2 linked regions of the Candidatus Thiodictyon syntrophicum genome follow. The protein of the gene in region 1 interacts with the protein of each later gene in a pairwise test. Links are inferred from orthologs where the notes say so. Each region holds a gene or a part of one and is shown in the gene's direction. Other genes may lie near its edges.

Region 1 (6,956 bases):
GTGGCGATGGCCTGAACACAACCGGCCAGGGCCAGGACGCGACGGCGGCCCTGGGGCGCCGGCCAGTCCCCGGCGGGACGGGGCCGCGGGACCTTGGCGGCGAGCGCGGCGGGGAGCAGCGGCCGGACCAAACGACCGAGCCGCACCAGCGGGGCGAGGCGCGCCGGGTGGGGCACCAGGCCGACCAGGGCGGTGCGCAGCAGCCTTTGCGTCCAGGGGCGGGCGACGCGCTCGTCCACCAGGTGCCGGCCGATGTCGGCCAGGCGGGCATAGCGCACGCCGGATGGGCAGGTGGTCTCGCAGGATCGGCAGCCCAGGCAGCGGTCGAGGTGCCCCTGGGTGATGCGGGTCGGGGTCTGACCCTCCAGGACCTGCTTGATCTGGTAGATGCGACCGCGCGGCCCGTCCAGTTCATCGCCCAGCAGTTGGTAGGTGGGGCAGGTGGCGGTGCAGAAGCCGCAATGCACACAGCTGCGCAGGATGGCGTCCGCCTCGCGGCCCGCGGGGGTGGCGAGGAACTGCGCAAGTATCTGGGTCTGCACGTCAAAGCTCCGGGTACAGCCGCCCGGGGTTCAAGATACCCTGGGGGTCGAAGGCGTGTTTGAGGTTGCGGTGCAGTGCCATCAGCGGCTCCGGCAGGGGTTGGAAGACCGCGCCGGTGCGCTCGCCACCCCGAAACAGGGTGGCGTGTCCGCCAACGGGGGTGACCAGGGCGCGGATGACGGCGGGCGGGGCGGCGCTGCGCAGCCAGCGCTGGGTGCCGTTCCACTCCAGGAGTTGGGGGCCCGGCAGGTCCAGCGATGGAATGGCCCGGGGGAGGCCGATCCGCCACAGGGGCAGGTCCCCACCGAAGAATCCGTGCTGCTGCTCGCGGACCTGTCCGGCCCAGAAGGCCGTGGCGTCCGCGTCCGGCAGGGGCTCGCCGCCGATGACGGAGCACGCCGCCCGAACCCCCTGCGCGGCGCCGGCCAGTCGCACCCAGAGGCGCCCGCCGTCGCCGCTGTCCGCCCAGCAAGTGGCGGTGATGGGCAAGGGTCTGGCAGCCCAGCGGTTCATCAGGTCCAGGGCCTGCGCCTGGTCGCACCCCTGCACCAGGGTCGCCGTGCAGGGCGGGATGGGCATGACCTTGAGGCTCAGGTCCAGGAGCACCCCGAGCGTGCCATAGGCCCCGACCATGAGGCGGGAGCAGTCGAAGCCGGCGACGTTCTTCATCACCTCGCCGCCGAAGCGCAGGACCTCGGCCCGGCCGGTCAGTACCCGGGCGCCCAGCACCAGGTCCCGGGCGGAACCGGCGTAGGGGCGGGCGGGCCCGGAGAGTCCGCAGGCGATGGTGCCGCCCAGGGTGGCGCCGGCCCCCAGGCGCGGCGGCTCGAAGGGGAGTTGCTGGCCCGCCGCGGCGAGCACGGCCTCGATGGTATCGAGCCTGGTCCCGCCGCGGGCGGTGATGACCAGCTCCTTGGGCTGATAGTCGATGATCCCGGCGTGCCCGCACAGTGCCAGGGGTTCGCCCGTCGTCACCCGACCGAGGAAGGTCTTGGTGTCGGCGCCGCGCAGCGCCAGGGGGCGGCCAGCGTCAGCCGCGGCGCGCACGCGCTCGGTCAGTTCGCCCTGCAAGTCTTGATTCCGGTCGGCGGTCATACGCGCTGGTTACCCCTGAGGTCGGCCTGGATGGGACGAGAGACTGTTTGCACAGGTCCTCAATGGGAGGCACGCGGCCGGTTTACAACCACCAGGGCTGGTTTACCTGGTCATGTTCCTGGCTTGAGATTTGGGTGAAATCATGGCCCTCAGGGCCCAGCCCCGAGCGACCAGCGGTGCGCCGCCGCATAGCGCGGGACCTGTCCGTCGCGCCCGCGAGCGAGGACGAACTCCCGGGCCTCCCACTCCACCGTCAGACCCCAATCCAACGACGCAGTAACGCGAAACCTGCGCGAGGAAATGCAGCGTCAGGTGCAGATCCAGCGGATGGGCGGCGCGGACGCCGTGCGGGATCAGCGGCCTGGCCTGTGCCGCCAGGGCCTGTGCTGTCGCCGGGTCCGGCCACAGGCCAAAAAACCAGCGCTCAGACATCAGTCGGTCCTGGCCCCTCGAGCCGCTATTCTTGCTTAAGGTCCGCGCGCTGACCGGCCTTGCGCCCGTGCGCGCGGGATCGGGGCACCGCGGCTCAGGCTCCACTGCCGGCCGGGCGCCAGACACACCGCTCAGGGGGCACAGGGAGCGACCGGCAGGGGCGGAAAGTGGCAAAGTCGCGGCGGCATCGTCACAATCAAGGGCCCGCACCCCGCAAGCCTGGAGAAACATGCAGTGGACGACCTGGAAATCCTGGTGGAACATAAGCCATCGCCTGCCAAACTGGAGGTGATCGGGGTCGACGGCTGGCCGCTCTGGCGCGGGGAGCCGGGCGTCCTGCCCTGGCGCTATACGAGGACCGAGACCTGCTATGTCCTGCGCGGCCGCTTCCTGGTCACCCCCGAGGGCGGCACACCCCAGGCCTTCACCCGCGGCGACCTGATCCGCTTCCCGGCCGGGCTCGCCTGCACCTGGGAAATCCAGGAGGCGGTGGAGAAGCAGTATCGGTTGGATTGAGCCGCGCCGCCGGGCGGTGCAAGCGTCCGAAGCCGGCCACGCAACACCCCGAATGACTTAGAGAACAGCCCCCATGCCCACCATCGGAACCCCCTTTACCCCCACCGCCGTCAAGGTCCTGCTGTGCGGCGCCGGCGAACTCGGCAAAGAAGTCGTCATCGAACTGAAACGCCTCGGGGTCGAGGTCATCGCCTGTGACCGCTACCCCCATGCCCCCGCCATGCAGGTCGCCGATCGCGCCTACAGCTTCTCCATGCTGGACGGGGCCGAACTGCGGCGGGTGATCGAACTGGAGCGCCCGGACTATGTGGTCCCGGAGATCGAGGCGATCGCCACCGATACCCTGGTCGCGCTGGAGTCCGAGGGCTTCACCGTGATCCCCAGCGCCCGCGCCGCGCGCCTGACCATGAACCGGGAGGGCATCCGCCGGCTGGTGGCCGAGGAACTGGGCATCCCCACCTCCCCGTACCGCTTCGCCGACACCCCGGAGGAGTTCGGCATCGCGCTCGCCGACATCGGCCTGCCCTGTGTGGTCAAGCCCATCATGAGCTCCTCCGGCAAGGGCCAGAGCCTGGTCCGCTTCCCCGAGGAGATCGGCGACGCCTGGGACTATGCCCGGGGCGGCGGGCGCAGCGGCGCGGGGCGGCTCATCGTCGAGGGCTTCATCCCCTTCGACTACGAGATCACCCTGCTCACGGTGCGCCACCGCGACGGCACCAGCTTCTGCGAGCCCATCGGGCACCGCCAGGAGGACGGCGACTATCGCGAATCCTGGCAGCCCCAGCCCATGACCGACGCCGCCCTGGCGCGCGCCCGGGAGATTGCCGGTCAGGTGACGCAGGCCCTGGGCGGGCGCGGCATCTTCGGCGTGGAGCTGTTCGTGCGCGGCGAGGAGGTCATCTTCAGCGAGGTCTCGCCGCGCCCCCACGACACCGGCATGGTCACGCTGATCTCCCAGGACCTGTCCGAATTCGCGCTGCACGCCCGCGCCATCCTGGGCCTGCCGATCCCGGCGATCCGCCAGCTCGGCCCCGCCGCCTCCGCCGCGATCCTGGTCGAGGGCGAGTCCGACCGGCCGCGTTTCGGCAACCTCGCCGCCGCCCTGGCTGAACCGGGGACGGACCTGCGCCTCTTCGGCAAGCCCGAGGTCCGCGGACGGCGGCGGATGGGGGTCGCCCTGGCCCGCGGGGCGGACATCGAAGAGGCCAAGGCCAAGGCACTGCGGGTCGCGGCGCAGGTGCAGGTCAGCCTGGATTGAGGGTTCGGCCGCGGGTATTCGACAAGTAGCCGCGGTTTGCAGAGGATCAGGAGTCCGAGGTTTCAACCTTGGCGGCGGTCTCCCGACGGCGGCTGAGCCCGGCGGGGCGCGGCGCCGTCACGCACTTGTGCCAGCATCTAAACGGACAAGGGGAGTGAGCAGCATGAACAAGGCCGCCATCGTCATTGGTGTCAACAGGACCGGCAACCTGCCGGTACTCGCCGCGGCCGTGACAGGGGCCGTCAAGGTGGGCGATTGGCTCCGCCGGGAGGGCTTTCACGTCGAGAAGTGTCTCGATACCCGAGGCCCCGTCACCGCAGCGGACCTTTTTCAGAAGATCGCCGAACTGGTCGACCAGGGGACCCTGGAGCAATTGGTCGTCTATTTCTCCGGCCACGGCTTCCTCAACAACGGCTCCGAGCACTGGATGCTGTCCGGCGCGCCCGCTGACCCCAATCAGGCGGTCAGCCTCGCCGAAAGCGCCCTGCTGGCCCGCGAGTGCGGCATCCCCAGCGTCGTCTTCATCTCCGATGCCTGCCGCTCCGTACCGCAGGATCTCAGGGCCGACCGGGTCCGGGGCAGCCTGATCTTTCCCAATCAAGGGGCCGCCGCGGGCGTCGAGGTCGAGGTCGACCGGTTTCTTGCCACCCTGCCCGGCGATCCGGCCCTGGAGATGCCGCTGCCGGACAGCGCCGGGCAATTTGAAGGCATCTACACCACCTGCTTCCTCAAGGCCTTCCAGCAGCCGGACCCGGACATGATCCGGACCCTGTCGGTCGAGGGCAAGACCGTCCGGGTCGTACCGAACCGCGGCCTCAAGGCCTACCTCAGGCGCGAGGTGAACCAGCTCGCCCAGGACAAGGCGATCCGGCTTCGACAGTTGCCGCAGTCAATCGTGGAGTCCGGTGAAGCATGCTATTTGGGCCGCGTGGCGCCGCGCCGCAGCGCCGCCGCCAGGGGCTTAGCCGCGCCGCCGATGCCGACGGTATTGAGCGTCACCGACGTGGCGCGCTTTGAACTGCGCCGCAGCGCGGAGAACGGACCGGCGGCCGCGTCTTTCTCCATCGCAATGCAGGACACGCCGGCGCGTTCCGCATTCGACGCCTCGCTCGCGGTGATTGAACGCGCGGACGCGCCGGGCCACTTCGAGACCCAAACCGGTTTCGCCGTCGTCGGGGCCGAGGTCGCAGCAGTCCACGGGATCGGTGTCGGCGCCGAGGTGGTGACCCCGGGCGGCCCAGGCGCTCCCGCACTGGTGCGGGTCCACCCCGGCGCGCGGCCGACGGGCAGCCTGATCCTGCGCTTCGCCGATGGGAGCGGGACCCTGCTCGCGACGCTGAACGGGTTCGTCGGGAGCCTGGTCGTCGATGGCGGGCGCGTCATGAGCCTGAGCTATGTCCCCGCGGACAACAACTGGCGCTGGGCCGATTATCAACAGCAGCGCCCGCGCCTGGAGCGCCTGCGCGCAGTGGTCGCCGCCGCCGCCGGTCTGGGCGTCTTCCAGTTGGACCGGGACCGGGCCGCCGCCATGGCGGACGAGATCCGTTATTTGAAGTGCATCGACCCCAGCCTGGGACTCTATGCCGCCTACGCCTACTCGGACGCCGGCCTGCGCGAGCGCATCCGCTCGGTGCAGGAGTACCTGCGCGGGGATCTCGGCGCCGACCTCTTCGACATTGCCATGCTGGCGGGCACCCTGTCCGGCAGGCCCGCGGGGGCGGTACCGGGCTGCCCCATGCTCACCCAGGGCTGGGGTTTGCTGCGGGTCAAGGGCGTGCACTTACCGCTGGCCCTCGCCGCGGCCGGCGAACACTTGCGGTCCGCCCTGTGGACGACCTTCGAGTCCGCGGGGATGGACATCATCGAGGCGGCCTTTCACCAGGGGGAACTGACATGAGACTCGTCTTCATTCATGGGCGTAGCCAGCAGGGCAAGGACCCTTTGGCACTCAAGCACGAATGGCTGGGGGCACTGAATAAAGGGCTCGCGCAGAACGGCCTGTCCCTGCCCGCCGCCGTCGAGGTCCGGCTGCCATTCTACGGCGATCGGCTCGATGCACTCACCAAGGCATCCGCGGTGCCCCTCACGGACGACCTCAATACCCGCGGGGGTGCGGCGGACGCCGACTTCCTGGCCTTCGAGGCGGCGATGGCCGAGGCCCTGCGCCAAGGCGCCGGTATCACCGACCAGCAGATCAATGCCGAGTACGGCGCCAACCCCAAGCCGAAGGGACCACAGAACTGGGAATGGGTGCAGGCGATCTTCCGCGCGCTCGACACCCACACCCCGGGAATCAGCGACAAGGTCCTGGAAGCCTTCACGCGCGACGTCTATCTCTACACGAGCCGCGCCAACGTCAAGAGCGAGATCGACAAGATCGTCGCCGCGGACCTGACCGACACCGAACCGATGGTCGTGGTCGGCCACTCGCTGGGATCGGTGGTCGGTTACAGCGTGCTGCGCGAGGACCCGCGAGCGCTCAAGGTGCCGCTCTACCTCACCGTCGGCTGCCCGCTCGGCTTGCGCCCGATCCGCGATCAATTCAAGCCGCTCAAGTTCCCCACACCCGCCAGAGCCTGGTACAACGCCTACGACGACCGGGACGTGGTGGCCCTCTACCCCCTGGACAAGAAGAACTTCCCGGTCACCCCGGCGGTGACCAACTATGGCAAGGTCAAGAACCATACCGACAACCGCCATGGCATCGTCGGCTATCTGGATGATCCGAAGGTCGCCCTGGCGATCTATGAGGCGCTGACCTGAGGGGGCGAGCGTCCTGGAGTCCAAGGCTTCAGCCTTGGCGCGGCGCCCAAGGCTGAAGCCTTGGACTCCAGGCGCCGTTGCAGTCACTACGCGGCAGCAGCAACCGGAGGTCGAGGCTTCAGCCGGTGGCGCACCCTGAGCCGACCGAAAGGAAGCGAGGGCACGCGGCGGGGACCGGCTGAAGCCTCGACCTCCGGTCCCTGCCCCACTTGAGCACGAGTGAACCCCGCAGCGAGGGGTACAGCCGCGGATTCCGGCCCTACGACCTGGTTGAGGCCGGGGAAAACCGCGCGGCGCGCGGGGAAGAGTGAACAGAGGATCAGTGGCCAGTGGTCAGTGATTCAGTGGT
Region 2 (6,951 bases), 5.1 Mb from region 1 along the record:
TTGGGGCGGCGCTCCGCGATCCACTCGCCATGGCGCGCGTCGAAGGCGTCCAGGTCCTCATCGACCAGCCCCGGGAAGACCCGGAAGCCGTCGGGAGGAAACTCCCCCAACATCAGGGCCGCGGCCGGCTCCTCGTAATACTCGGTGCCGGTGGCGCAGATGCCGATCCCCACGGCGCCGACCCAGGCGCGCACCCCGGTCGCGTCCTTCAGTTGGGCGAGCAACTCATCGAGATCCTCCGCCAGCGCGTCGGTCACGTAGAGAAAGCCCAGATTGGCGGCGGCGGGGACCCGTGCGAGCTGGTCCAGACAGGCGTCCGCGATCTCCCGCCAGTCGTCCCCGGCGGCATGGGCGAATCGGAATGGGTGCATGGGGCAGGAACCTCAAGCTGTGCGAACGGTCAGCGGCCCTGGTCAGGAGTCCGAAGGTCGGCCCGGCCGCTGGGACTCTACGACGCTGGCCTGACGCTAACACCGGCGCGGACGGCGGGCAAGCCCCGGCGCGATCCCTGGCGTCGATCAGCCGCTCCGGGCCTGGAGACAGCCGATGTCGATCAGCTCCTGGCCTGGAGTGGGCGTGTCCTCAATGCCCACACGCTCGCGGAGGTCTTCGCGGACGATCCACTCTAGTGCATTTCATCGTTACCAAGCTGGAACTCGGTAACCGAATCCACCAGATCATAAAGAGAATCGAACCACCACGGAAACCTCCAATTTCATTAGTGCCTTGCCGGTTCGATTCTCTTATTCAAACCTCCGCCAGGTCCCCCTTCTCCTGCAGCCAGGCACGCCGGTCCGCCGCGCGCTTCTTGGCGAGCAGCATGTCGAGCAGGCTGGTGCTCTCATCCGTCGCCTCGATCGTGAGTTGCACCAGCCGACGGGTGTCCGGGTGGATGGTCGTCTCGCGCAATTGCGCCGGGTTCATCTCGCCCAGGCCCTTGAAGCGCTGGACATTGACCTTGCCCTTGATCCGTTCGGCCTCGATCCGGTCGAGGATGCCCTTCTTCTCGCCGTCGTCCAGGGCATAGTAGACCTGCTTGCCGACATCGATCCGGTAGAGCGGCGGCATGGCGACGTGCACATGCCCCTCGCTGACCAGGCGTCGGAAGTGCTTCAGGAACAGGGCACAGAGCAGCGTGGCGATGTGCGCCCCGTCGGAGTCCGCGTCGGCCAGGATGCAGACCTTGCCGAAGCGCAGCCGGGTGAGATCATCGCTGCCCGGGTCCACCCCGATGGCCACCGCGATGTCGTGGACCTCCTGGGAGCCCAGCACCTCCGCGGCGTCCACCTCCCAGGTGTTGAGGATCTTGCCGCGCAACGGCAGGATGGCCTGAAACTCCCGGTCGCGCGCCTGCTTGGCGGAGCCGCCGGCGGAGTCACCCTCCACCAGAAAGAGCTCGCTGCGGTCCGGGTCCGTGGAGGTGCAGTCGGCGAGCTTCCCCGGCAGGGCCGGCCCCGCGGTGATCTTCTTGCGGGTGACGGTACGCCCGGCCCGCAGCCGCGCCTGGGCGGCGGTGATGGCCAGTTCCGCGATCCGCTCACCCTCCGCCGTGTGCTGGTTGAGCCACAGGCTCAAGGCGTCCTTGACCACCCCGGAGACGAAGGCGGCGCACTCGCGCGACGACAGCCGCTCCTTGGTCTGACCGGAGAACTGGGGGTCGATGAGCTTGACCGAGAGGATATAGGCGAGCCGGTTCCAGACGTCCTCCGGGGCCAGCTTGACGCCGCGCGGCAGCAGGTTGCGAAACTCGCAGAACTCGCGCACCGCCTCGGTCAGCCCGCTGCGCAGACCGTTGACGTGGGTGCCGCCCTGGACCGTCGGGATCAGGTTCACATAGCTCTCGGTCACCGGCTCACCCGCCTCCGGAGTCCAGGCCAGGGCCCAACTGGCCGCCTCGTTGGTGCCCTCCATGTCGCCGACGAAGGGCACGGCGGGCACCGTCTCGCAGCCGCCCAGGGTCTGGACCAGATAGTCCTTGAGCCCGTCCTCGTAGCACCACTCGCGCTCGTCCGCCGCCGCCTCGTCGCGATATCGCACGGTCAGCCCCGGGCACAGGACGGCCTTGGCCTGCAACAGGTGAATGAGCGGCTTGGGGGCGAACTTGGGGGTGTCGAAATACTTGGGGTCCGGCCAGAAACGCAGCCGGGTCCCGGTGCGCCCGCGCGCGACGGTGCCGACCGGCCGCAACGCGCTCGCCTTGTCCCCGTGGGCGAAGGTCATCTGGTATTCCTGTCCCCCGCGGCGCACCCAGACCTCCAGGCGCTCGGAGAGCGCGTTGACCACGGACACGCCCACGCCGTGCAGGCCGCCGGAGAAGCGGTAGCTCCCGCCGCCGAACTTGCCGCCGGCGTGGAGCTTGGTCAGGATCACCTCCACCCCGGGCATCCCCTCCTCCGGGTGCATATCGACCGGCATCCCGCGCCCGTCATCGGCCACCTCCAGCGAACCGTCGGCGAAGAGCACGACCTCAATGCTGCGGGCATGGCCGGCCAGGGCCTCGTCGACGCTGTTGTCGATGACCTCTTGCGCCAGGTGGTTGGGGCGGGTGGTGTCGGTGTACATCCCCGGGCGCTTGCGCACCGGGTCGAGGCCGCTTAAGACCTCGATCGCTGAGGCGTCGTAGTTGCCTGTCATGGGCCTGTGGCTGATCCTTAGGTAGCGAATGGGCGGCGGCCGAGGTGTGACGGGACGCGCCTGGTTCGGGGACGCGAAAGCCGTCGGTTTGACCGTCAAACCGCGGTACGCTACCGTAGTTTGAAACCCTGATGCAAACCCCATGAAGAAAGTCGCAGAACCCTCCCCGCCCCCGTTCGAGCAATCCCTAGGCGAACTGGAGGCGATCGTCGCCGCCCTGGAGAAGGGCGACCTGACGTTGGAGGCGTCCCTGACCGCCTTCGAGCGCGGCGTGACCCTCACGCGCGCCTGCCGGGCCGCCCTGGAGGGCGCCGAGCAACGGGTCCGCATCCTCACCGAAGGCCGCCCGGACGCCGTGCCCGAGCCCTTCACCACCCCCAAGGCCCCCGTCACCGCCCCCCTGGACCATCCATGACTGAACAAGCACTGGACGCCTTTCGCGCGCGCTGTGTCGCGCGCGTCCAGGCCACCCTCGAACGCCTGCTGCCGGCCCCCCAGATCGAGCCCGCACGGCTCCACGAGGCCATGCGCTACAGCGTACTGACCGGCGGCAAGCGCATCCGCCCGCTGCTGTGCTATGCCGCCGGGGAGGCCCTGGGGGTCTCCCCAGCGCTGCTGGACCGCCCGGCCGCCGCCGTGGAGCTGATCCACGCCTACTCCCTGATCCATGACGACCTGCCGGCCATGGACGACGACGCACTGCGCCGCGGCCGACCCACCTGTCACAAGGCCTTCGACGAGGCGACCGCGATCCTTGCCGGCGATGCCCTGCAGACGCTCGCCTTCGAGACCCTGGCCGAGGCCACGGATCTCAACGCCACCGCCCGCATCGCCATGGTCGCCGCCCTGGCCCAGGCCAGCGGCTCCCGCGGCATGGCCGGCGGTCAGGCCCTGGATCTGGCAGCCGAGGGCAAGCACCTCGATCGCGTGATGCTGGAGCACATCCACATCCACAAGACCGGCGCCCTGATCCGCGCCGCCATCCGCCTGGCGCTGCTCGCCAACGGCCCGGTCGACACCGACCACGCCGCCCGCCTGGACCGCTATGCCAAGTGCGTCGGGCTGGCCTTCCAGATCCAGGACGACGTGCTCGACGTGACCGCCGAGACCACCATCACCGGCAAGACCCGCGGGCGCGACCAGGACCTTGCCAAGTCCACCTACCCCTCGGTGGTCGGGCTGGCCGAGGCCAAGGAGATGGCGCATAACCTGCTGACCGATGCGTTGACCGCCGTGTCCGTCTTTCCCGCGCGGGCCGATCCGTTGCGGTGGGTGGTGGAGTCGTTGATCGTGCGGACGGCGGCGTAGGGCGGAGCTCCGCGGGAGGTTCCGCCGACTACCTCGGTCAAGCCCCCCGTTGGCGGATCGCCCTGCGAGCTACGAGCGTTGCTCCACTATAGGGACCCCGCGGTTTATTGCGTGTTCCTCCCCCGAAATGTCGTTAGGAGTAGGAGACCATTCGTGATCCGGAGTGGCGTGAGAACATCGCTGCCGCGGTCAAGGGTTCCGATGTAAACAACCAGGGCCGTGCGCACAGTCAGAATGTGGCTAAGCTTGAATTCGAGGGTCTACTCTTTCGATCCAAGCCAGAGGTTCTTCTATATAAGGCTCTCAAGGCAACGGGAATCCCGGTGGCGCCCCTTCCGGTGTTTATTCGGGGTGGCGCATCCTTCTCCCGCGTCGAGCCTGACTTTGTTCTGATCAAGGATGGCGTCGTGGTATTTGTGGAGGTTGATGGACCGATCTCTCACAGCGAGAGCCCAGCAGACGCTCACTATCGCGTTAAGCCGTTTCTGGACGAAGGTGTCATCGTGGAGCGTGTGAAGTCTGGGGACTGCAACACCCAGGAAAAAGCCAACCTCTACGCCAAGCAGCTCACTGACCTAATTAAGAAGCGCGGCGCGCAAAAGTAGTCGCCGTATTCTGAAAGCGGGACGGGGTATTCACCCCGTCCCGAACGTTTTCTGCGTGACCGCCCGCTGGCACAAGCCGGGCGTTCCGGAGAAACGTTTCGGACGGGGCGAATGCCCCGTCCGGCCTACAACAGAGCTAATCGGGAACTAATCGGGGACAGTGCTAATCGGGTGCTAATCGGGGGCAGACATCGAATCCGTCAGCGCGATGCATCCGCTGCGGCCAACCCGGAGATTCCATATGATCTCACTCACCAATGTCACGCATCGTGATCCGGAGATACTCAGCGGAACACCGGTATTCGTAGGCACACGCGTGCCGGTACGCTCGCTGTTCGACTACTTGGAGGGCGGTGATACCCTGGAAGAGTTCCTGCACCAATTCCCGTCCGTCAAGCGCACCCAGGCCATCGCGGTCCTTGATGCCGCCTATGAATAGATTGCCGCAGATGCGCATCCTGCTTGACGAGAACTTCCCGGCTGATTTTGCAACGTTGCTGGCTGGGCATCAAATCGCAGCCGTTCACAGCCTCGGCTGGTCAGGCATCAAGAACGGCACCGCAGTGCGCAAACTTCCGGCGCCTGCTGGTCGCGCGGTACAACGCGAGGGTGGCGTTAGCGCCTTGCCCTCTGGAAATGATGCCTATACCATTGTCGTATGACAAGCAAGCACCGCTTTCGCGGAAAGTACCGGCTTGAACTGCGGGAACGGGACCACGCCCCGGCCCACGTCCATCTGGTCGGGGGCAATTTCGACGTTTGCATTGATCTTGCCACCCTGGAGACGGAGGGCCGATGGCCCCGTGGGCTGCAAGCAGAGGTCTTGGCCTGGGTCGCCGCGCACCGCGACGAACTGTTGGAGGAATGGCACCGATGGCATCCATGAAACGCCCCCGCCTGACCAGTGCCGAGCCACTGGCCGGACACCGGCTGCGCCTGACATTCATCGACGGCAGCACCTACACACTCGATTTCACGCCGCTGCTCGATGCCTCCCCAGGGCTTGCCCCACTGCGGGAGGCCGCCGCCTTCGCCGGGGCCACGGTCATCCCCGGTGAAGGCTGGGCCGTCGTCTGGCCGGATTTTGACATCCAGATCGGCGCCGACACCCTCTGGCTGGACGTGCAAGCACAACAGGCGCCGGACGAGAACACCCGCACCTTCGTGCAATGGCGCTCCCGCCACGGCCTGTCGCTCACCCAGGCCGCCGCCGCCCTGGGCCTCACACCCCGCACGGTCAGCGCCTATGGGACCGGCGCCCGACCGGTTCCGCGTTACATCGCGCTCGCCTGCAAGGGGTGGGAGGCGGATCGCAGGCAAGGTTGAGTGGTTTAACGGGCGCCGGACGCCCTGAAAAATGGCTAATCGGGCAGCTGCTCGGCGGTCGCTTTTGCAAAGTTGCCGGTTGGGAATGAACTCGCAACCGTTCACAGTCTCGGCTGATCAGACATCGAGAACTCGGTCCCTGACTTCGGAATCCTCCTTGATGAATCAACCGAATAGCCGCTCCTTCCAAGCCACAGACCGGCGTGCCGCATCGGCATTCTGGGCAAAGGTCACGCCCCGGATCGCGGTGCCGAACGGCAGGCACCAAAGCCAAAGATGGCGGGTTACGGGCTACTTCGCAGAAACGTATTTAATGATCGAAGGTCTATAGATAATGAAGCTATTGCCGGATTCGACGCCTGCACATGCGAGTGCGATCATCCTGCTGGCCGCTGCCTGGATTTTCTCGCCGGGCCTGCCCGCTGACCAGAGTGCACAAAAGGGGTTGACCTGGGGGAAGCTGCGTCATTTGAATGACCTGCAGATTGACTTTGTGGGATGCGGCGGCTGTGACGCCTACCACGGAGACACCAGTTGCCTGGAGGCGCGCCCCATTCTATGCCTGAAGGTAGACCATTCGCCCAGGCCGCCCTATGAGATTACCGGTTCAGCTCACGCGATGCCCAAGGAGTATTATGAAGGTTGGGCCGACGGGACCATCGCCCTGACCGCCCCGGTCATCGGCACGACGTTGCAGAGCCCAAGTAATGCCGATGACATCTGCAGCGCGCAACTCGGAGCGGGTTATCGCATGGCGGAGTTCCACGATGGCCATGGCGGATGGAATTTTTGGGCTTTTGGAAATATCCCGGACAACTCTCGGTTCTGGGTCGCGATAAACGATCAGCCCGCCAACTGTTGGGGCCAAGTTGCGGCACCGGCCCGGGTTACGGCGCCAGCCCAGGTTAAGGCGCCCGACTTCGTCGCGGCACCGGATCACCCCTCGAAATCAGCAAGCGTTTTCAAATGCCGCGGCGCCGATGGAGTTATCACTCTGACTGATCAGCCCTGCGCTGGTGGAGCGAGAGACAGTGATGGGCCGTCGATTGATGCAGACGACGACCGCTAATCAGTGCTC

The links.
Region 2: the proteins of purT (region 1) and ispA interact in binary tests that used the Escherichia coli proteins (3 or more experiments, as listed by UniProt). The link is inferred for Candidatus Thiodictyon syntrophicum from one-to-one orthologs.

What each region holds. Positions count from the first base shown.
Region 1 is NZ_CP020370.1:399,590-406,545, reverse strand. The notes cover bases 1,759-4,751. They hold purT (formate-dependent phosphoribosylglycinamide formyltransferase), read left to right. Parts: upstream 1,759-2,659; coding sequence 2,660-3,844; downstream 3,845-4,751. Other genes in these bases: THSYN_RS01725 (caspase family protein), read left to right, coding at 4,008-4,751; THSYN_RS01735 (cupin domain-containing protein), read left to right, coding at 2,305-2,586. Outside these bases: glycolate oxidase subunit GlcF, read right to left, coding at 1-542; glycolate oxidase subunit GlcE, read right to left, coding at 544-1,638; more of THSYN_RS01725, read left to right, coding at 4,752-5,741; THSYN_RS01720 (alpha/beta hydrolase), read left to right, coding at 5,738-6,607; THSYN_RS01715 (formylglycine-generating enzyme family protein), read right to left, coding at 6,956-6,956. UniProt on the Escherichia coli protein: Involved in the de novo purine biosynthesis. Catalyzes the transfer of formate to 5-phospho-ribosyl-glycinamide (GAR), producing 5-phospho-ribosyl-N-formylglycinamide (FGAR). Formate is provided by PurU via hydrolysis of 10-formyl-tetrahydrofolate.
Region 2 is NZ_CP020370.1:5,542,416-5,549,366, forward strand. What follows is about bases 2,006-4,993. They hold ispA ((2E,6E)-farnesyl diphosphate synthase), read left to right. Parts: upstream 2,006-3,045; coding sequence 3,046-3,942; downstream 3,943-4,993. Other genes in these bases: parE (DNA topoisomerase IV subunit B), read right to left, coding at 2,006-2,634; THSYN_RS23515 (exodeoxyribonuclease VII small subunit), read left to right, coding at 2,777-3,049; THSYN_RS23525 (hypothetical protein), read left to right, coding at 4,179-4,547; THSYN_RS23530 (DUF433 domain-containing protein), read left to right, coding at 4,789-4,986; THSYN_RS34270 (DUF5615 family PIN-like protein), read left to right, coding at 4,979-4,993. Also shown: THSYN_RS23505 (FIST signal transduction protein), read right to left, coding at 1-371; more of parE, read right to left, coding at 748-2,005; more of THSYN_RS34270, read left to right, coding at 4,994-5,209; THSYN_RS23535 (DUF4160 domain-containing protein), read left to right, coding at 5,206-5,433; THSYN_RS23540 (DUF2442 domain-containing protein), read left to right, coding at 5,430-5,873; THSYN_RS23545 (DUF4124 domain-containing protein), read left to right, coding at 6,208-6,942.